DNA from 4 places in the Janthinobacterium sp. P210005 genome. Region 4 is predicted to be linked to each of the others. Evidence: predicted binding sites of a transcription regulator. Region 4 holds the regulator's gene; each other region holds the start of a gene.
The links. Region 4 encodes FNR, which switches genes on or off when oxygen is low (the NO sensors DNR and NnrR bind a similar motif). Its sites were predicted from a motif close to TTGATNNNNATCAA; they were not measured.

Region 1: the regulator FNR is predicted to act here: its motif matches at 2,278-2,291, upstream of VPH40_RS25105 (bacteriohemerythrin).
Region 2: the regulator FNR is predicted to act here: its motif matches at 2,865-2,878, upstream of ubiU (ubiquinone anaerobic biosynthesis protein UbiU).
Region 3: the regulator FNR is predicted to act here: its motif matches at 4,097-4,110, upstream of nirK (copper-containing nitrite reductase).

Annotation. Positions count from the first base shown of each region.
Region 1 is NZ_JAZARC010000007.1:223,553-229,059, reverse strand. Features, by position in the region: gene VPH40_RS25120 (sulfite reductase flavoprotein subunit alpha) at 1-1,434, shown strand, start outside; gene VPH40_RS25115 (hypothetical protein) at 1,572-1,757, shown strand; gene VPH40_RS25110 (hypothetical protein) at 1,909-2,064, shown strand; gene VPH40_RS25105 (bacteriohemerythrin) at 2,367-2,765, shown strand; gene VPH40_RS25100 (hypothetical protein) at 2,769-3,644, opposite strand; gene VPH40_RS25095 (TonB-dependent siderophore receptor) at 3,981-5,507, shown strand, end outside.
Region 2 is NZ_JAZARC010000007.1:30,578-36,084, reverse strand. Features, by position in the region: gene VPH40_RS24205 (heavy-metal-associated domain-containing protein) at 1-264, shown strand; gene ubiT (ubiquinone anaerobic biosynthesis accessory factor UbiT) at 298-837, opposite strand; gene ubiV (ubiquinone anaerobic biosynthesis protein UbiV) at 858-1,754, opposite strand; gene ubiU (ubiquinone anaerobic biosynthesis protein UbiU) at 1,764-2,801, opposite strand; gene VPH40_RS24185 (hypothetical protein) at 2,964-3,374, shown strand; gene VPH40_RS24180 (ribonucleoside triphosphate reductase) at 3,498-5,246, shown strand; gene nrdD (anaerobic ribonucleoside-triphosphate reductase) at 5,243-5,443, shown strand; gene VPH40_RS24170 (anaerobic ribonucleoside-triphosphate reductase activating protein) at 5,433-5,507, shown strand, end outside.
Region 3 is NZ_JAZARC010000003.1:115,833-121,339, reverse strand. Features, by position in the region: gene VPH40_RS14240 (vWA domain-containing protein) at 1-16, opposite strand, end outside; gene VPH40_RS14235 (GNAT family N-acetyltransferase) at 10-660, opposite strand; gene VPH40_RS14230 (AAA family ATPase) at 670-1,539, opposite strand; gene VPH40_RS14225 (c-type cytochrome) at 1,773-2,102, shown strand; gene VPH40_RS14220 (c-type cytochrome) at 2,117-2,458, shown strand; gene norR (nitric oxide reductase transcriptional regulator NorR) at 2,472-4,028, opposite strand; gene nirK (copper-containing nitrite reductase) at 4,179-5,507, shown strand, end outside.
Region 4 is NZ_JAZARC010000002.1:740,821-746,327, reverse strand. Features, by position in the region: gene ccoP (cytochrome-c oxidase, cbb3-type subunit III) at 1-549, shown strand, start outside; gene ccoG (cytochrome c oxidase accessory protein CcoG) at 552-1,934, shown strand; gene VPH40_RS13330 (FixH family protein) at 2,037-2,561, shown strand; gene fnr (fumarate/nitrate reduction transcriptional regulator Fnr) at 2,686-3,444, opposite strand; gene VPH40_RS13320 (response regulator) at 3,694-5,507, shown strand, end outside.

The DNA of each region.
Region 1 (5,507 bases), on a different contig from region 4:
TTTGGTTTGCCGGGCCGCATCATCGTCACCCTGGCCAGCCTGGGCCTGCCCTTGTTCGCCATCACGGGCTGGATGCTGTACCTGGGCCGCCGCAAGGCGAAACGCGCCGTGCAGGCGCAGCGCGCCATGCTGGGCGCCGGCGCGCCGGGCCAGGCGAACACGGGCTTGCCCACCCTGGTGGCCTACGCCAGCCAGTCGGGCCAGGCCGAGCGCCTGGCCCTGGAAAGCGCGCGCGCCCTGCAACAGGTGGGCGTGGCCGTCGACGTGCAATCGCTGGACCAGTTCGATCCCGCGCAATTGCGCCAGTACGAACGGGCCCTGATCGTCGCCAGCACCTTTGGCGAAGGCGAGGCGCCGGATGCCACGCGCCGCTTCGCGCGCCTGCTGCAGCAAACCTCCGGCACGCCGCTGGCGGGCCTGGAATTCGGCATGCTGGCCCTGGGCGACCGCCATTACAGCGCCTTCTGCGGCTTCGGCCATGCGCTAGCACAACAATTGCAGGCGCTGGGCGCCACACCCCTGTTCCCCCTGATCGAAGTGGACAAGCACGACTCCGCCGCCCTCGCCGACTGGTCCACAGCGCTGGCCCGCTGCAGCGGCAGCGCCATCGACGCCATCGGCGTGCAGGAAGAAGCGTCGTATGCCGAGTGGCGCCTGGCGCGCCGCGTGCTGCTCAACCCGGGCAGCCAGGGCGGCGAACTGCATGAAATCACCTTGACGGGCCCGGCCGGCGCCAGCTGGGAAGCGGGCGCACTGGCGGAAATCATTCCCTGCAATGCGGACGGCAGCGATGGCGATGCCGGCAATGCCCATCACGCGCCGCGCAGCTACTCGATCGCCTCGCTGCCGTCCGATGGCGAACTGCAGTTGCTGGTGCGCCAGGAACGCCATGCGGGCGAGGAAAATCAGGGCCATGGCCTCGGCTCCGGCTGGCTGACGCGCTTCGCCCCGCTGAACGCCACCGTCCGCCTGCGCCTGCAAGCCAATCCGGCCTTCGCCCCTGCCCTGGTCGACGTGCCCTGCATTTATATCGGCAACGGTTCCGGCCTGGCCGGCCTGCGCTCGCACTTGCGCGCGCGCCAGCGGGCGGGACTGGCCCGCAACTGGCTGCTGTTCGGCGAGCGCCAGCAAGCTTTTGACAGCGTCTGCGGCACAGAGTTGCAAGGCTGGCTGGACGCTGGCCACCTGGCGCGCCTGGACCGCGTCTTTTCGCGCGATGGCGCCGATGCCGGCAAGCGTGAATACGTGCAAGACCGCCTGCGCGCCAACGCCGGAACGCTGCGCGACTGGCTGGCGCAGGGGGCCATCGTCTACGTGTGCGGCAGCCTGCAAGGCATGGCGGCAGGAATCGATGCTGTACTGCAAGAATTGCTGGGCCAGGAGGGTCTCGACGCCCTGCTGGCGGCCGGACGCTACCGCCGCGACGTGTATTGACCTGGCTCAAGCCATCGCCGGCGCCGCCCGGCTATGTGGGCCGGCGCACGGTCGGCGCCAGCCATCGGACTACAGTGGGGGCATGGCGGCAGGGCGACAAACCCGCGCCGCCCCACCCACTGTCTGCGAGGCTTCCCATGAAAAACCCCTGGATGAGCATGTACCTGAGCGCCGCCAACCGCATCGCCAACACGGCGCGCGGCCATGCGACGGCCGCCGTCAAGCGCGAAGCGGCGAAAAATACGCGGCAATTGACGCAAGTGTGGTTCGATTCCTTCCTGCCCCCGACAGGCAAGCCGCGGCGCAGCCGCAAGGCGAAATAAGCCCCTGGCAACGGGCGAACTGGTGCGGTGCATCACAGCAATAAATTGAAGTTTCAATCAGATGAACTAAACTGCAAGCATGGTAGTACATAAGGAAGTGACCGGCAGGCACCGCATCCCCGCGCCGCCGCCGGGACACCGGGAGACGACCATGTTGACGCTCAAAGTGCTGGCTTGCCTTGCCCTGTCGGCCTTGCTGCTCGTACCCCTCGTGCTGCGCGACGCGATGCAGACGTCCGCCGGGCAGCAGTTGCAGGTGCCGAATGTCGATGCGCAAGGCATGTGGGCCCACTGGCCCAAGCAATAGCAATACGCGCGGCTGAGAAAACACCGCTGACTGCGTTGCTTTGACTTGCCGTACTCGCGTACTGTCTGCGTCAAAGACGCCTTGCCAGCGGCGTTTTTCAGCGGCGCTCGGTAGTGGATTGCATCGTTAAAACCGCTTTGTTTTGCGGATGGGGATTTGTTCTCTCCTCCCATTTATTTTTACCTTGATTTGCTCCCCCTCTTCGCCGTACTTTTGATCCAGATCATGGATTTCCACCTTTGCTGCGCCCAAACTGGAACAGTCCGCTTCGCACCGTGACGGACTTAACCTGGAGCATCAGCATGGGTAAATCGGATTGGAAGGATGAGATGGCGCTGGGCGTTCCCGTCATCGACGAGGCGCATGAAGCGCTGTTTCAGGAACTGGCGCGGCTGCAGCAGTTGGGCGACCAGCATTTCAGCATGGCGTTTCGCGAGCTGATCGCGGCCGTCGAACGCGATTTCCGCGAGGAAGAGGATTTGATGGAGCAAATCGCCTTTCCCTCGCTGGCCAACCACCGCGAACAGCATGCGCGCGTGCTCAGCGGCCTGCACCATGCCTGGGCCGCCGTCGATGAAGGCGACCTGGAACAGGGGCGCCATGCACTGTCGCTGTTGCCGCAATGGCTGATCTTTCACCAGGCCACGATGGACCTGGCCCTGGCGGCGGCGCTGGAGCTGGTGCAGCGCCAGCCTAGCTAGCTTCTACAGCAGCAGCACCGTGGCTTGCTCGGGCAAGACGACGCGGTAGTGGCCCGGGTATTTGTCTTCGCCATCGAAAATCTTGCAAAACACGGGCTGGTTGATGTCGTTGACGGCGGCCTCGTTCATGGGCAGGGTGGCGATCAGCTGCTCGCCTTCGACCAGTTGCAGCGCGCTGCCCCGCTCGGCAGCGCAAAACGCCAGCGATTGCACGTCGCTGGCGAACGGCCGCTTGTACCACGGCGTGATGGCCCGCACGGCGCGCCGGGCGTCCTGCAAGACCTGCCCCACGCGCTTGACGTTCCAGGCATCGCGCGCCACGGACGGCTGAAGCACGATATTCGCCGTCAACTCGCCCCTGCTCTTATTCACCAGGAAAGTACCGTCCTGCGCGGCGATATCTTCGTTGAGCGGCACGACGAACACGCCGCCATCGGACACCTTGATCGGCATGGGAGCGCCATTGCCTTGCAAGGCCACGCGCACGTCGTCGATGGTGGCGCTCAGCTTGGCCGGAATCAGGCGCAGGGCCATGACCACGCTGCCGCTCGACACTTGCCACACTTTCCGGGCCGTCAGATAACTGTCGCGGTAAGCCGTGAAACGCACGCGCGGCGCCTTGGCGTCGCTGCTGGCGGTGACCGTCACCGTTTGCGATGGCAAGGTTTCCTCCGCGCCCGCCGGCGCCGCTGGCGCCACGGGCGTGGCTGGCGCAGGGAGTGCCGGCACGAGCGGTGGCGGCACAAGCGGCGGTGGCACGGCGGCGGGCGGCACGCTGGCGCTCTGCAGCGGCGCGGGGATAGCCGGCGGCGCGTGCTCCTGGGCCTGGCCCAGCGACACGACACACAACCATCCGGCACAAGCGATCCATGTACGCATGCATTTCTTTCAATGAGGAAAATATTTTATCAGCGCCTGCATTATCGCAGAAGGCCAGCCCATGCGCCGCCCCTGGTCTGCCTCCACTCCTGCCCGCACTCTTTTGGTGCGCACGCTTGATTATTTAACAAATACCACTTATATTGATAATGATTCTTATTCACACAAGTGAAGGGAATCGCGCGCCCTTCTTTTCCACTGCCCGCACGCGCCGGGCCTTGCGGTGGAACTGCTATCCAAGCCAGACCACGGGCCAGCGTCACGCCATCCCCCAGCTACTGCGCACCTCGCCAGACGAGATAGGAAAACACACAACTACAATATGCCAGGAAAATGATGCAATCGACGACAGTCTTCCCTCCTTCGCGCCAGCCCGCCTTGCGCCCCCTCCCCCGCCTGTTACACGTCGCCCTGCTGAGCCTAGCCGCCGGCACCGTCTTGCCGGCCCAGGCCGCCGACGCCGCCGCGGCCGACGTCACCATGCCGGCCGTCACCGTGCTGGGCCAGTCGATGGCCGGCACGGAAGGCACGCAGTCGTACACGACAGGCGAAGCGCGCAGCGCCACGCGCATGGACCTGTCCCTGCGCGAAACGCCGCAATCGGTCAGCGTCATCACGCGCCAGTTGCTCGACGACCTGGGCGCCGTGCGGCTGGACCAGGCGCTGGCGCAGACGACGGGCATCCAGGTTGGCCAGAATGACACGGAGCGCACGACCTTTTATGCGCGCGGCTTCGGCATCAACAATATCCAGATCGACGGCATGGCGCGCGGCGGCCAAGCGCCGCTGCAAGACACGATTTTGTACGACCGCATCGAGGTCGTGCGCGGCGCCACCGGCTTGATGGGCGGCAAGGGCGACCCGTCGGCCACCATCAACATGATACGCAAGCGCCCGACGAAGGAATTCCAGGCCAGCGCCGGCCTCATCATGGGCCGCTGGGATGACCAGCGCGTCGAGGCCGACCTGTCCACGCCGCTGAACGCGCAGGGCAGCGTGCGTGCGCGCACGGCCCTGGCCTGGCAAAAACGCGATTCCTACCTGGACATGTATCACGAACGCAAGACGGTCGGCATGCTCATCGTCGAGGCGGACCTGCGTCCCGGCACCCGGCTGACGGCGGGCGTCGACTTCCAGGACAACGAGCCCACGGGCGCCACCTGGGGCGCCGTGCCCTACTGGAACGCGGACGGCAGCCTGGCCAATTTGCCGCGCAACACCAGCTGGACGGCGCCATGGAGCACCTGGGCCAAAAAACAGCACACGGTGTTTACCTCGGTGGACCAGCGCCTGCCGGGCAACTGGAATCTGCACCTCGGCTATGCGCGCACGGAAAGCACGAACCGCACCACCGTTCTGTATGCGGGCAAAGGTTATCCCGATCCCGCCACGGGCAAAGGCATGGAACTGTGGACGGGCGCCTGGGGCGCGGGCAAAAATTACAGCGACAATTTCGACGTCTACGCCAGCGGGCCGTTTACCTTGCTGGGACGCAAGCACACGGCCATCATCGGCTGGAATGGCGACAACAGCCAGGATCGCTCCATCGGCGGCAAGGAAAAAATCGATTACTCGAAATTCATCCCCGATTACCGCAGCTGGACGGGCAACGTCCCCCGCCCCGTGTTCACCCCGGATGGCTCGCACACGGAAAGCGTGACGCGCCTGGCGGGCGGCTATGTGGCCACGCGTTTGAGCCTGGCCGACCCGCTGCACGTGATCATCGGCGCGCGCAGCAGCACCTATCGCACGGACACGCGCAGCTACAACACGCAAGGCGTGTACACGGGCAGCAGCGACTTTGTGGAAACGCGCAATGAAATCACGCCGTACGTGGGCGCCGTGTTCGATATCAACAAGCAA
Region 2 (5,507 bases), on a different contig from region 4:
ATGCAGACAGCACGCTTGAATATTATCGGAATGGATCATGAAGGCTGCGCCGACAGGCTGACGGGCGCGCTCGAAGCCGTCACGGGCGTGGCCACCGTGTGCGTCTCGCTGGCGCGCCACGGCGCCACGGTGCAGTTCGACGAACGGCTGGCCACGCAAGAACGCCTGCTGGCCGCCGTCAACGACGCCGGCTTCATGGGCGAGGCGACGGATGAAGAACAGCTGGCCTCCTGCAGCGGCGCCTGCGGCCACTGCCGCCACTGAGCGCCACTGAGCGCCCGCCCTCCCTTTTTCCGCTCAGCCTTCGCGCGCGCCCCGGTCACGCAGATGCGCCAGCACGCGGCGCGGCCCCAGCGCCTGCAGATCGAATGGCGGCAACTCGATGGCATCGAGCGTATTCTTGAACAGCAAGCCCAGTTCCGTGTCGCCTTCCAGGCTCAAACGGCGGCTGAAGAACAGCGTGTCCGGATCTTCCTGGCGCCGCGCCAGCAGCATCAAATCATGCACGCTGGCGGCGATGCACAGGTCCGGCACGTCTGCATAGCGCTCGGCCACGAACACCGTGCCCTGCCACTCGAAATCGAAGGCGATGCCCGCGTCCAGCAGCCGCAAGCGCAAGCTGCGCCCTTCCAGGCTGCGCCGCACGTCGTCGGGCAATTGCGGCGCCAGCAGGCGGTTCAAGCCCTGCACGAACAGCCAGGAGGCGGGATACGGGGGCAGCTTGGACAGCAATTCGGCCAGCGGTTCCGGCAGCCGGTACGACACTGCGGGCTTGCTCATGCCGGGACGGGCGGGGACCGGCGCCGGGACGGGCAATCTTTCCAGTTGATCTTGCATGGTGCTTCCTTTCGAGGCGTTCAATGGGCGGCGTGCTGTTCCATGCCGGGCTGGCCGTGCCAGTAGCCGTCGCAGGCGCCGGCCGGCTGGCAGGCCGCCAGCTGAGCCTGGGCGCCGATGCCGCTGACCTGGCCGCGGCGGGCGCGGTCGAAGATGGCGATGACTTGTTCCGTATGCATGGCCTGCGGGCTGATGCGCGCCACCGCCACGCCCATGTCGCGCATGGCGTCGAGTTCGCGCACCAGGTTGTAGACGAGCGCCGACTGCGTCTGCGTGCCATTCAGTACGAGGAAGGGCACTTCGTCGCGCGTGCGCAGCAGCAGGCCGTCCGGCTCTTCCAGGCAGCTGTAGCCGCAATCGTCCTTCGGCAGGTTGCGGTTGCGCGCCGTGAAGCAGCGCGCGGAAAACGCCAGCGGCATGCGCCCGTAGGCGAAGACTTCCGTCTCCAGCACTTCCGGCTTCTGGCGCTGCATCTCGGCCAGCGCCGTCTGCCCCATTTCCAGCGGCATCACCCAGCGCCGCGCGCCCAGGCGCGCCAGCAATTGCAGGCTGGGGCCATTGAACAGGTTCAGATGGGGACCGGCGACGAATGACGTGCCCTTTTCCATGCAGTGCACGGCGCCCATGTCGTTGGCCTCGACCGAATAGCGGCCATTGCCCGTGATGCGGCGCAGGGTCGCCAGTTCCGCGCCCGCCTCGATCAGCGCCTGCGTCGACAGCACCACTTCCTTGCCGGCGGCGGCCAGCATGTCGGCGATATCGAGCCAGTCGGCCAGACGCACCTCATGCCGGCGCGAGCAGACGGTTTCGCCCAGGTAGACGATATCGACGGCGGTACCGGCGATCTGCTGGTAAAACTCGAAGACGGTGGCGCGCGGCCAGTAGTACAGCAAAGGGCCCAGTGAAAGCTTCAGCATGTTCATCCTCTATTTCCAAGATCTATGGTAGGCGCCCAAGGTGTGCTGCTGGCCTTCGGCCAGCTTGTCCATGGCCGCCATCCAGCCCGGCTTGACGGCGTAGCGCGCATTGCCTTCGCGGCAGGCGTCGATCGCTTCGCGCCACACGCGCGTGACCTGCGCCACGTAGGCGGGGCTGCGCTGGCGCCCTTCGATCTTCACGGCGCGCACGCCCATGGCGATCAGCTGCGGCAGCAGCGCCAGGGTATTCAGGCTGGCCGGCTCCTCGATGGCGTAATACTCTTCGTCGTTGACTTCGAAACGCCCCTTGCACAGGGTGGGATAGCTGGCGTTTTCGCCGGGCGCATAACGGTCGATCAGCACGCCGTTCAGGCGCGATTCGAGGCCGTTCGGCGTTTCCAGCCAGCGCACGGATTTCGCCGGCGAGCACACGCCGTGGGTGTTCGGCGCCTCGCCCGTCGCATACGACGACAGCGCGCAGCGCCCTTCGACCATCACGCACAGGCTGCCGAAACCGAACACTTCGATCTCGACTTCCGTCTTGCTGATCAGTTGCTCCACCTGCGCCATCGACAACACGCGCGGCAGCACGGCGCGGGCGATGCCGAAGTGTTCATGGTAAAAATTGATGGCTTCGTAGTTGGTGGCCGAACCTTGCACGGACAGGTGCAGGCGCAGCTGCGGGTGGTGCTGGGCCGCATACGCCATCAAGCCCGGATCGGCCACGATCATGGCGTCGATGCCGGCATCGGCGGCGCGGTCGATGGCGCTGCGCCACACGGCCCAGTTGTGCGGCTGCGGATAGGTGTTCAGCGCCAGCAGCACCTTGCGTCCATATTGGTGGGCGTAGCGCACGCCCTCGGCGATGGCCTTCTCGTCGAAATTGAGGCCGGCGAAATTGCGCGCATTGGTGGCATCGCGAAAACCCAGGTAAACGGTGTCGGCGCCATTGTCGATGGCCGCTTTCAAGGCAGGCAGGCTGCCGGCGGGGCAGACCAGTTCCAGCGGTCCGGCCACGCGGGTGGCGGTGGTTGATTCAAGCATCATGGTGTTCACAGTCCTGTATCGGCTCAGGGTGCAGACTATAGCCCCGCCCAGGCTGCCCAGTCCTTGACGCAGGTGAAGGAATGCATGCATGGCTGGCGCGCGTTCAACTTGCTTGACCTGGCTGTAAAATGCCCTCCTTTTCTCCCTCTTCGATTGCCCGCCATGCCCCGCAAACCGCTGCTGATCTTCCTGCTCACCCTGTTCCTCACCGTGCTGCAGGTGCAGTGGGCAGCCCCCACGGAAAGCTACGACGCCGAGGCGCTCTCCGTGCTGTCGCCCGAAGTGCTGGGCGCGTATCCGGGCGTGCTGCTGCTGTTCCTGCAAGCCGTCTTCGCGCGCCACGCCATGCCGGTGCCGCGCCAGGCCGCCACCTGCACGGGACTGCTGGCCGTCTACTGGCTGCTGGCCAATTACGTCACGTTCGACGCGCGCGTGGCCAGCTGGAGCACCTTCTCGGCGCGGGAAATCTGGGCGCACGTGCTGCCCGCCTCCGTGATCAGCATCGCCGTCTGCGGCGCCGCCTACTTCGCCGCGAGCGCCTTCATCCTGCGCCAGGGCCGCCTGAAAAAGTAAACGGGGGCGCTTTTTTCACCTGCATCAAGGATTCGTCACGCCACTGCACGCACCCTTTGACGCCACTATATTTAGTGATTAATCTCCATAAAAACACCGCATGTTGTGTTTATTGGAGGTTTCATGACGACAAATGCAGTTTCCCCCACGCGCGGCCAGGTCGACGTCGCCGCGTCCATCAATGAATACCTGGAGCGGCGCGACTGGCGTGTCAACGCCAACGCCAACCAAGGCTATTCGCTGGGAGGCCTGATACTCAACGTGTCGGGCAAGGTCATCGCCAACTACTGGCTGGACCAGGTGTATCCGCCCGAGGTGGGCGCGGCGCACCGCGAAGCGGCCCTGCACATCCACGATCTCGACATGCTGGCCGGCTATTGCGCCGGCTGGTCGCTGCGCACCCTGCTGCACGAAGGCTTGAACGGCGTGCCGGGCAAGATCGAATCCGGGCCGCCGAAGCACATGTCGAGCGCCATCGGCCAGATCGTCAATTTTCTCGGGACCCTGCAAAACGAGTGGGCCGGCGCGCAGGCGTTCAGCTCCTTCGACACCTACATGGCGCCCTACATCCGCCAGGACAGCCTGCGCTACGAAGACGTGCGCCAGTACATGCAGGAGCTGATCTTCAACCTCAACGTGCCGTCGCGCTGGGGCACGCAGACGCCGTTCACCAACCTGACGTTCGACTGGGTCTGCCCGGACGACCTGCGCGAGCAGGTGCCCGTGATCGCCGGCCGGGAGATGGATTTCCGCTATGGAGAGCTGCAGGCGGAGATGGACATGATCAACCGCGCCTACATCGAGATCATGATGGAGGGCGACGCCAAGGGCCGCGTCTTCACCTTCCCCATCCCCACCTACAACATCACGGAGGATTTCGACTGGCACAGCGAAAATGCCCAGCGCCTGTTCGAGATGACGGCCCGCTACGGCCTGCCCTACTTCCAGAACTTCATCAACTCGGAACTCAAGCCGAACATGATCCGCTCCATGTGCTGCCGCCTGCAGCTGGACCTGCGCGAGCTGCTGAAACGGGGCAATGGCCTGTTCGGTTCCGCCGAGCAGACGGGTTCCCTGGGCGTGGTGACGATCAACTGCGCCCGCCTGGGCCACCTGTGGCGCGGCGACGAAGCGGCCTTGCTGGCGGACCTGGACCGCTTGCTGGAGCTGGGCAAGACCAGCCTGGAAATCAAGCGCCGCACCATCGAGGAGCTGATGCAGCAAGGCCTGTTCCCCTACACGAAACGCTATCTGGGCACCCTGCGCAACCACTTTTCCACCCTCGGCGTGAACGGCATCAACGAGATGATCCGCAATTTCAGCGGCGACGCCTGGGACATCACGACGCCAGAAGGCCACGCGCTGGCCGTGCGCCTGCTCGACCACGTGCGCGCCCGCATGCTGCAATTCCAGGAAGAGACGAGCCACATGTACAACCTGGAGGCGACGCCGGCCGAAGGCACGACCTACCGCTTCGCGCGCGAAGACCGCAAGCGCTATCCGGCCATCCTGCAGGCGGGGACCACGGATAACCCCTACTACACGAATTCCTCGCAGCTGCCCGTGGGCCACACGGACGATCCGTTCGAGGCGCTGGAATTGCAGGACACCCTGCAGCGCAAGTACACGGGCGGCACCGTGCTGCACCTGTACATGACGGAAGCGCTGTCGGACGCCAACGCCTGCCGCGAACTGGTGAAACGCGCGCTGAGCCGCTTTTCGCTGCCCTACATCACCGTCACGCCCACGTTTTCCATCTGCCCGCGCCACGGCTACCTGGCAGGAAAACATGAATTCTGCCCCACCTGCGACGCGGAACTGATCGCCCGCAAACAATCTGATCTTGCTCACCCACTCAAGGAAACGCCATGAATGCACGTCCCGACTTCACTCCCGCCATCACCCTGCTCGATACGGAACGCCAGCGCTGCGAAATCTGGACGCGCGTGATGGGCTACCACCGCCCCGTCGCCTCGTTCAACATCGGCAAGCAGGGCGAATTCCACGAACGCCAGTATTTTACGGAAGCGAGCGCCCGGGTCGGCCAGCCCGCCTGCCATGGCGGCTGAATTGAAGGTGGGCGGCCTGACGCCCTTTTCCGCCACCGACTATCCCGGCAAGCTGGCGGCGGTC
Region 3 (5,507 bases), on a different contig from region 4:
AGAAATCGATCAGCATGGGGCTTCCTCTGCCCCGGCGACTCCCACGCGGGGCAGCGCGGCGATGGGGCGCTGCGCCAGCTTGTAGCGCAAATGGGCGGCAATCTCGGGCCACTCGCCGCGCGTGATGCTGTACATGACGGTATCGCGCACGGTGCCGTCGCGGCGCAGCGCATGGTGGCGCAGCACGCCATCCTTTTTTGCGCCCAGGCGCTCGATGGCCGCCTGCGAGGCATGGTTGAAATTATCGGTGCGCAGGCCCACCAGCGCGCAGCCGAGCGTGTCGAAGGCGTGCGCCAGCAGCAGCAATTTGCAGGTGGTGTTGACGTGGCTGCGCTGGCAGCGCTTGGCATACCAGGTGTAGCCGATTTCCAGGCGCCCGATGGCTGGCACCACGTCGTGGTAGCTGGTGGTGCCGAGCACCTCGCCGCTGGCCACGTCGATGACGGCAAAGGCGAAGCGCGAAGGGCGCATCTCGATGCCCTTGAAAATGTACTGGTCCACCTGGTCCGGCTCGGGCACGGAGGTGACGCGCAGATTCCACAGCTCGCCGTCCGTGGCCGCCGCGCGCAGGCCAGGCGCATGGTGCGGCGCCAGCGCTTCGAGGCGGATGCCGTGCAGTTCCAGGGGGACGAAGACCTTGTCCTGGCTGATGTCGTTCACCGGCGCTCCTTAGCGGTTGGTGCGCGACATGAACATCAGGCGCTCGAACAGGTGCACGTCCTGTTCGTTTTTCAACAGCGCGCCGTGCAGCGGCGGCACGACGGCCTTGTTGTCCTTGCTGCGCAAGGCTTCGGCCGGGATGTCTTCGGCCAGCAGGAGCTTGAGCCAGTCGAGGAATTCCGACGTCGACGGTTTTTTCTTCAGGCCCGGCACGTCGCGCACTTCATAGAAGGTTTGCAGCGCCTGCGCCAGCAATTCCTGTTTCAGGTGCGGGTAGTGGACGGCGACGATCTGCTCCATCGTGTCCTTGTCCGGGAATTTGATGTAATGGAAGAAGCAGCGGCGCAGGAAGGCGTCCGGCAGTTCCTTTTCGTTGTTCGAGGTGATGATGACGAGCGGGCGATGGCGCGCCGTGACCATTTCGCGCGTTTCGTAGACATAGAATTCCATGCGGTCCAGTTCGCGCAACAAGTCGTTCGGGAATTCGATGTCGGCCTTGTCGATTTCATCGATCAAGAGCACCACCGGCTCGGGCGCCGTGAACGCCTGCCACAGCACGCCCTTGACGATGTAGTTCTGGATGTCGCGCACGCGCTCGTCGCCCAGCTGCGAGTCGCGCAGGCGCGAGACGGCGTCGTATTCGTACAGGCCCTGCTGCGCCTTGGTGGTCGATTTGATATGCCATTGCATCAGCGGCATGTTCAGCGCGGCGGCCACTTCCTCTGCCAGCATGGTCTTGCCCGTGCCCGGTTCGCCCTTGATCAGCAGCGGGCGTTGCAGGGTCAGCGCCGCATTCACGGCCAGTTTCAGGTCGGCGGTGGCGACATAGCTGTCGGAACCTTCGAAGCGTTGGCCTTGCTGGGTGTGCTGTGCTTGCATGAGCGGTCTGCCAAAGTAGGGAAATGGTGAGTATAAACAGAACTGTGGCGCACTGCCACGCGGACGGCCTGTGCCTGCCTGCCTACAATGCGGGTTTTATAGGTGGACTTGCAAGAATATCTTGGCTAGAATCGGCAAGCAGCAGATTAATTGTCAACCTTAATTGTCAACACATAAAATCAATAAAAACCAGCTCTGGCGTTTCTCCGATTACCTTTGTTCACATTGCCACTATGAAAAAAATATTTGCACTTCTCGTGCTTGCCGGCATAGCAAATGCCGTCACAGCGGCTGACATTGTAGGAAACGCCAAGGCAGCGACTGCCAAGGTGGAAATGTGTATCGGCTGCCATGGCATCCCCGGTTACAAGGCAACCTTCCCCGAAGTGTTCCAGGTGCCGATGATCGGCGGCCAGCCGGCAAAATATATCGAGAATGCGCTGCAAGCCTACAAGAAGGGCGATCGCAAGCACCCCAGCATGAAGGGCATCGCCAGCAGCCTGTCGGACCAGGATATCGCCGATGTCGCCGCGTATTATGCGCAACAAGCCAAGCCGAACTGAGGACCAGCCAGATGATGAAAACACTACTCGCCGCCCTCGTTTGCGCCACCGTCTCGTTCGGCGCCAGCGCCGCCGGCAATATCAATACGGGCAAGGCCCTGGCCGAAAAATACAGCTGCGCCACCTGCCACGGCAAGGATTACGGTTCGCCCATCGACCCGTCCTATCCGAAATTGGCGGGTCAGCACAAGGATTACCTGGAACACGCCTTGACGGCGTATAAGCGGGGCGACAAGGCCAATGGCCGCAACAACGCCATCATGACGGGCCAGGTGAAACCGCTGAGCAACCAGGACATCAAGGACCTGGCCGCCTACCTGCACAGCCTGCCGACCACCCTGGTCATTCACCGCTGAGTTTTAGCCGGGCTCAGGCTTTCAAGCCGACCCGGCGCGCCAGCTTGTGCAGATTGCTGGCGTCCAGCCCCAGCTGGCGCGCGGCAGCGGCCCAGTTATCCTGATGTAGCACCAGCGCTTGCCGGATGGCCTGGCGCTGGCTCGCTTCCACGATCTGATGCATGGACAGCAGCGGCGCCGCTGGCGCTCCGCACGCAGCCGGCGCAGGCAGCGACGCGTTCGCACCGGCTGGCGCCTCCAGCGCATCGAGGTCGAGCATATCCGTTTCCAGGGTCACGATGTCCTTGCGGTCCGCGCCGCGGATCACGGCTTTCAGCGCGGCCCGGCTGATCACATGTTCCAGTTCGCGCACATTGCCCGGCCAGCGGTAGTGGCACAGGGCATTTTCCGCCGCGGCGGACAGGCGCAGGCTGCGCAAGCCCAGGCGCGCGCGGTTGAGCTCAAGAAAACCACCGGCCAGCAGCAGCACGTCATTGCCCCGTTCGCGCAGCGGCGGAATCGGCACGGGATACACGGACAAGCGGTGATACAGGTCGGCGCGGAACGAGCCATCGCGCACATGCTCGCGCAGGCTGCGGTTGGTGGCGGCGATCACGCGCACGTTGACGCGGCGCGGCCGGTCCGCACCCAGGCGCTGGATTTCGCCATTTTGCAAGGTGCGCAGCAGCTTGGCCTGTATCGACAGCGGCAATTCCCCCACTTCATCGAGAAACAGGGTACCCCCTTCGGCCGCCTCGAAACGCCCGGGCCGGTCGCTGACGGCGCCGGAAAACGCGCCGCGTACATGGCCGAACAATTCGCTTTCGGCCAGGGACTCGGGCAAGGCCGCGCAATTGACGTGGATCAAGGGCTTGCCTGCGCGGCGCGACAGCCGGTGCAGGCGGTGCGCGCACAGTTCCTTGCCGACGCCCGTCTCTCCCAGCAGCAGCACGGGCAGTTCGGAATCGGCGACCACTTGCAACTCGTGCAGCAAGTGCGTGATGGCGCTGCTCTGGCCGACGAAATCGTGTTCCTCGCGCGGCGCTTGCGCATCGGCCAGCATGGCGCCGCCCGACAGGCGCAGGGCGCGGATTTCCGTTTCCAGGCGGGTCACGCGCACGGCCGCCTCGATGGCGCAAGCCAGTTCACCCAGGTCGCGCTGCGCCTGTCCATTGAAGGTGCCTACCTGCAGGGCGTCGAGCGTGATCACACCCCAGCGTTCGCCTTCCAGGTCCAGTGCCATGCCCATGCAGTCGTGCACGGGCAGCGGCTCGCCGGCCCGCTCGGCGATCAAGCCATCGTAGGGATCGGGCAGGGAGCTGTCGTGATGGAAGCACAGCACGCCGCGCCGTTGCAGGATGGCGGCCAGACGCGGATGGTCGGCGACGGCGAAGCGACGCCCCAGCGCGTCGCTGGCCAGGCCGGCCATCGCCACGGGGCGCAAGTGCTCGCCATCGAGCTTGAGCAAGGCCACGGCTTCGCAGCCGAAGTGTGCGCGCAGGCTGCCGACCAGGCGCTGCAGGCGCACTGCCACGGGCAGGTCGGCGACCAGGTCGGTGAGCAGCAGCAGGTGGATGGCAGTGGTGGTCATAAGTACCATGCAGGGTACAACGAACCACGGTAAACAAGGGTTATTACGACCCTGTGTTTTTCAAATCATTGATTTAAAACAAGTTTTTCCTGGCACACGGTTTGCCTAGGTATGAGTGCCAAACCGGCATACAAGACCAAGGAAAGCTTGATGAAAACGACTCCCTCCCTCCGCGCCATTGCCGCCGCCGTCTGTGTCCTGGCCATGCCCCTGTCCGTGCAGGCCCAGGCGAGCCTGCCTGCCAGCGCTGCCGCCACTGCCGCCAAACCTGCCACCGCCGTGGTCAAGCGCTATGAACTGCAAACCAATATCGTCAACGGCAAGATGGTATTCATCGACGCCAAGGGCCAGGTCAACCCGGTGCTGGCGGCCAAGGTGGGGGAAACGGTCGAACTCGTGCTGAAAAGCGGCGAAGGCGCCGAACACGACCTGCTGATCCCCGAGCTGAACGTGGCTTCAAGCAAATTCAGCGCCAATAGCGGCAGCACCACCGTGCGCTTCAAGGTCACGCGCGCCGGTACGTTCACCTATTACTGCTCGATTCCCGGCCACCGCCAGATCGGCATGGAAGGCAAGCTGGTCGTGAGCGGCACTTCGCTGGCCGAAGTGGGAGCGCCGAAGGCTGCCGGCGCCGGCAGCGCGGCCAGCGAATCGAGCCAGGCCGCTGCGCTGGCCCTGTACACGCCCGCGCCATCGCCGATGCGCGGTCCCGACCCATCGGCCGTCAGCGTGGCCGCCAATCCTGCCTCCGTGCCGGCTGCCATCGGCGCGCGTGCGCCGCAAACCCTGAAATACCGCATGGAGACGGTGGAGCTGCCGGGCAAGCTCGATGACGGCACCAGTTTTACCTACTGGACTTTCAACCGGCAAGTGCCTGGCCCGATGCTGCGCGCGAAGGTGGGCGACACGGTCGAACTGACCCTGTTCAACGCTAGGGACAGCAAGATGATCCACTCGATCGATCTGCACGCCGTGACGGGCGGCCATGGCGGCGGACAGCACACGCAGGTGGCGCCGGGGCAGGAAAAGACGGTTACCTTCAAGGCGCTCAATCCGGGCCTGTATGTGTACCACTGCGCCACGCCCCTGGTGCCGCAGCATATCGCGGCCGGCATGTACGGCATGATCCTGGTCGAACCGGAAGGCGGCCTGTCAAAAGTCGACCGCGAGTATTACGTGATGCAGGGCGAGATGTACACGGGCCGTCCGCACGGCGCGCCCGTGCACCAGGAACCGAACCTGGAAAAAATGGCCAATGAACTGCCCGACTACTACGTCTTCAACGGCGAAGTGGGCGCCTTGAGCAAGACGCACAAATTGCAGGCGAAAGTCGGCGAGACGGTGCGCATCTATTTCGGCGTCGGCGGCCCGAACAAGATTTCATCGTTCCACATCATCGGCGAGATATTCGACAAGGTATACAGCGAAGGCTCGATCAGCAGCCCGAAACACGACGTGCAAACCACCCTGGTGGCACCG
Region 4 (5,507 bases):
AAGACGGTGGCCGCCGATCCGCAGGCGCAAGCCATCGGCCAGCGCCTGTTCCTGACCTACTGCGCGCAATGCCACGGTTCGGATGCGCGCGGCAACAAGGGCTTCCCCAACCTGACGGACAAGGACTGGCTGTATGGCGGCGAACCCGACATCATCAAGACCACCATCATGCACGGCCGCAATGGGCAAATGCCACCGATGGGCGCCGCCCTGGGCTCCGAAAAGGATGTCGAGAACGTGGCCCATTATGTGCTGAGCCTGTCCGGCTCCACCTCGGATCCCGTCAAGTCGGTGCTGGGCAAGGCCAAGTTCGGCGCCTGCATGGCCTGTCATGGCGCCGATGCCAAGGGTAACCAGATGCTCGGCGCGCCGAACCTGACGGACAAGACCTGGCTGTACGGCGGCAGCGCCGACACCATCATGGAAACCGTACGCAAGGGACGCAGCAACACCATGCCGGCCTTCAGCGATTTCCTCGGCGAATCCAAGGTACACGTGCTGTCGGCGTATGTCTGGAGCCTGTCGAATCCGCAGGCACCCGCAAAGTAAAAATGGAACCTCAAGTCATCAAGATGTATGCGGCCCGCGAGCAAATCTACCCTCGCGAGGCCAAAGGACGCTACGCTACCTGGCGATGGGTATGCGTATGGCTTACCCAGCTGGCGTTCTACGGCTTGCCGTGGTTGACCTGGAATGGCAGGCAAGCCCTGCTGTTCGATTTGACCACGCGCAAGTTCTACATTTTCGGCGTCGTGCTGTGGCCCCAGGATTTCATCTATCTGGCGGCCCTGCTGATCATCTGTGCGTATTTGTTGTTCCTCGTCACGGCCATTGCCGGGCGGGTGTGGTGCGGGTTCTCTTGCCCGCAAACGGTATACACGGAAATTTTCCTGTGGGTCGAACGCCGCATCGAGGGCACGCGCAGCGCGCGCATGGCCCTCGACAAGCAGGGCCCCTCCGTGCGCAAGGCGTTCAAGAAGACGGCCAAGCACCTGGTATGGGGCGCCATCGCCCTGTGGACGGGCTTTACCTTTGTCGGCTACTTCACGCCGATCAAGGAACTGGCGCAGTCGGTGACCACGCTGAACTTCGGTCCCTGGGAATGGTTCTGGGTCTTGTTCTACAGTCTGGCAACCTACGGCAACGCGGGCTGGCTGCGCGAGCAGGTGTGCAAATACATGTGCCCCTACGCGCGCTTCCAGAGCGCCATGTTCGACCAGGACACCCTGATCATCACCTACGATGCCAAGCGCGGTGAACCACGTGGCGCCATGAGCAAGAAGGCCGGCAACAACGACAAGCTGGGCGATTGCATCGACTGTACCCTGTGCGTGCAGGTGTGTCCGACCGGTATCGATATCCGTAACGGCCTGCAGTATGAATGCATCGGTTGCGCCGCTTGCGTCGATGCCTGCAACAGCGTGATGGACAAAGTCGACCGGCCACGGGGACTGGTACGCTACAGTACCGACCATGCGATGGAAAACAACTTCAATTCGAAGCAGATACGCCAGCGCGCCATGCGCCCGCGCGTCTTGATCTACACTTCCATCCTGGCCCTGATCATCATCGCCGTGTGTACTTCGCTGGCCCTGCGCACGCCCCTGAAAATGGACGTGATCCGCGACCGCGGTTCCATGGGACGCGAAGTGGAAGACGGCATGATCGAAAACGTCTACCGCCTGCAGATCATGAACACGTCGGAGCAAAGCCAGCATTTCAAAATCAGCGCTTCCGGCTTGCCGGGCCTTACCTTGCTGACGCGCGAAGAAGTGACCTTGCAGCCGACGGAAACGCTGGGTTGGCCGATCCGCCTGCGCGTGCCGCACGGCGTGGGAGAGAAGGGCTCGAACAAGATTGCGATCGAATTGCAATCGCTGGACGACCCATCGCTGCATGTGCGTGAAAGCGCGGTATTCATCGTGCCGCGTTAACAAGGAAAGGCGGACGGGGACCGGGTGCCCTCGCCGCCGCCACGAAGTTGCAGGAAGGCCGGTCCCCATGCGGGGACTGGCTGATTAAACAGGAGAAATATCATGTCCGACAGTCTGAAACTGCAAGCACCCGTTGCACCGTGGTACAAGCATCGCTGGCCATGGCTGCTGATGATCGGCCCCGGCCTGTCCGTGGTCGTCGGCAGCTTCATGGGCTATATCGCGTTTACGCAGCCCGATGCACTGGTGGTGGGCGATTATTACAAGCAGGGCAAGGCGATCAACCAGGATTTGAAGCGTGACACGATCGCCAGCGACCTGGCGATGGATACGCGCCTGTCGTATGACGTGGCGCAAGCACGCCTGACCGGTTCCGTGCACAGCTTCGGCAAGGCCTATCAGGCGCCTTTACAGCTGCACCTGGCGCATGCGACCCTGCCGGAAAAAGATATCAAGGTGCTGGTGCAGCCCGATGCGGCCGGCAATTTTTCCGTGGCGCTGCCGATGCTCGAGCGCAGCCGCTGGCAAGTGCTGGTGGAAAACGACAAACGCGAGTGGCGCCTGTCCGGCATCTGGACCTGGCCCCTGCAGCGCAGCATCGCGCTGCATGCGGATGAAGAGCTATAACGTACAGCGCCGGGAAAACCGTAGCGAGCGGCAGTGATTTGTGGTTGAGAAGCGCAGCTGTGCTATAGCACAGCGAGCATCGCAAGCCGCAAAGCGCGACGCGCAGCAGGTTTTGACGGTGCTGTTACTTGCAGACGTCCGTGCCGGCCGTAATGGCTTTCAGCTTGGCCGGCTGCAGGATTTCAATTTCCCGGTTGGAGACGCGCAACCAGCCTTCCTTCTTGAACTTCGACAGCAGGCGGCTGACGCTCTCGATGGTCAGGCCCAGGTAGTTGCCGATTTCCTCGCGCGACATGCGCAGCTGGAAATTGCTGCCCGAATAGCCGCGCGCTTCATAGCGCGACGCCAGGTTGACGATGAAGGCGGCAAAGCGCTGCGTCGCCTGCATATTGCCCAGCAACAGCATGACGCTTTGCTCGCGCGTGATTTCCTGGCTCATCATGCGGTGGAAATGGCGCAGCAGGGTCGGCATATTGCCCAGCAATTGTTCCAGGCTGGAAAACGGGATTTCACACACTTCGCTGTCTTCCAGCGCCACCGCATTACAGTGGTGGCGGTCGGCGCTGATGGCGTCCATGCCCAGCAGTTCGCCCGCCATCTGGAAGCCCGTCACCTGCTCTTCGCCGCCCGGATTGATCTGGTACGTCTTGAAATGCCCCAGGCGGATCGCATACAGGTTCTGGAACGAGTCGCCGATGCGGAACAGCGAGGCGCCGCGCACGATCTTGCGGCGGCGGCCGATGATCTGGTCCAGCCTGTCCATGTCGCCCACATCGAGGCCCATCGGCAGGCACAATTGATGCATGCTGCAGGTCGAGCATCGCGCACGCAACGCCTCCACGTTCACGGTGGGCAAGGTTGGAGTGAGTAGCGCTTCAGTCATGTCGGTACCTTTTAGAAAATGCAACAACAAGTTTACTGCATACAGCCGCATACAGGGTTGCCGTATGCCAATTTCACCGTAAATTCGGCGAATAAACGACGTCCAGCCTTTAATTATATGGCAACATCGTCAAAAGCCCGTAGGGGGCGGGCAATTTGCGCGGCGGCGCTTGCCAAGCTGGGGCATTGATAGGAAAATTCCTGACAGCATTATCTGCCGCCTGTGCCGCCCGGTACTGAAAAGGAAATCATGAAGCCTCTCGGCATTAAAGCAAAAGTCGCGCTGGCCACCAGCCTGACCTCGATCGCCATGATCGCGCTGGTCACCATGATCCAGGTGCAGCACATGCGCGACGACTTCACCCGAGTACTGCTGAGCCAGCAATCGTCCCTGATCACCCGCACCGCCGCCGAGCTCGACGACAAGCTGGGCATGCTGCTGCAGATCGTCACCCTGACGGCCCGACAACAGCCGCCGGAATTGATCGCCCGGCCCGCCCAATTGCGCGAATACTATTCGCGCCGCTCGATGCTGGTGCTGTTCGATGACGTGCTGGTACTCGACGCGCATGGCGCCGTCGTGGCCGACATGCCGGAGGTAGCGGGGCGCGCCGGCATCAACGTCGCCGAGCGCGAGTATTTCCAGACCGTCCTGCGCACGCGCCAGCCCATGATCACCGAACCGATGCTGGGCAAGTCGAGCGGCATGCCCATCGTGCAGATGGTGGCGCCCGTGCTGGCCGCCGATGGCCAGGTGGCCGGCGTGGTGATCGGCGTGCTGCGCCTGTACAAGGACAACCTGCTGGGCCGCCTGCGCTCGGAAAAGATCGGCAAGAACGGCTATTACTTCATCCTCACGCGCGGCGCCGTGCCGCGCTACGTGCTGCATCCCGATACCAGCCGGCTGTTGCAACCGCGCCAGCCGAACGCCAACCTGACGACGACCCGGCTGCTGCAGGAAGATGGCGAAGGCAGCATGGTCAGCACCAACAGCCGCGGCATCACGGCCGTCAACAGCTTCAAGCGCCTGAAATCCGTAAACTGGCTGCTGGCCGCCTCGCTCCCCGTCGAGGATGCCTTCGAGCCGTTCGATGGCGTGCTGTACCGGCTGGTGCTGTGGAGCATCCTCGCCTCGCTGCTGGCCGCCTTTGTTCTGGGCTGGGTCACCGTGCGCCTGCTGTCGCCGCTGGTGCGCCTGCGCGACACCCTGCAAGCCCTGCGCACCAGCGGCAGCCGCTTCACGCCCGTGCCGGTGCAGCAGCGCGACGAGATCGGCGAACTGACGGAAGCGTTCAACGGCCTGATGAGCGAACGCGACCGCCTGCAGCAGGAACTCGAATCGCGCGCGGCGGAACTGGAACAGGAACGCGACCGGGCCGAGGCGGCGAACCGCGCGAAGAGCGATTTCGTGGCCAACATGAGCCATGAAATCCGCACGCCCCTCAATGCCGTGCTGGGCATGGTGTATTTGCTGGGCAATACCAGGCTCGACACGGAACAGCGCAAGTATCTGACCATGGTCAGAGTGGCGGGCCAGTCGCTGCTGGGCATCCTCAACGACGTGCTCGACTATTCGAAGATCGAGGCACGGCGCATGGAATTGTCGCCCGTCGAATTCGACCTCGACGAAGTCATGAATACCCTGGCCACGACGATGACGATGAATGCGGGCGAAAAGGAGCTGGAACTGGCCATCGCCGTCGAGCCCGACGTGCCGCGGCGCCTCGTGGGCGACGCCCAGCGCCTGCAGCAAATCCTCGTCAACCTGGCCGGCAACGCCATCAAGTTCACGGAGAGCGGCGAAGTGGTGGTGGCCGTCAGCCTGGCCGAGAGCGAGAGCGGCCGCGCCTGGCTGCGCTTCGAAGTGCGCGACACGGGCATCGGCATGACGGAACTGCAGCAACAGCAGCTGTTTGCCGCGTTTTCCCAGGGCGACCAGAGCATCACGCGGCGCTTCGGCGGCACGGGCCTGGGCCTGGCCATCAGCAAGCAGCTGATCCACATGATGGGCGGCGACATCGCCGTCGCCAGCAGCGAAGGCAAGGGCAGCCGCTTCTGGTTCAG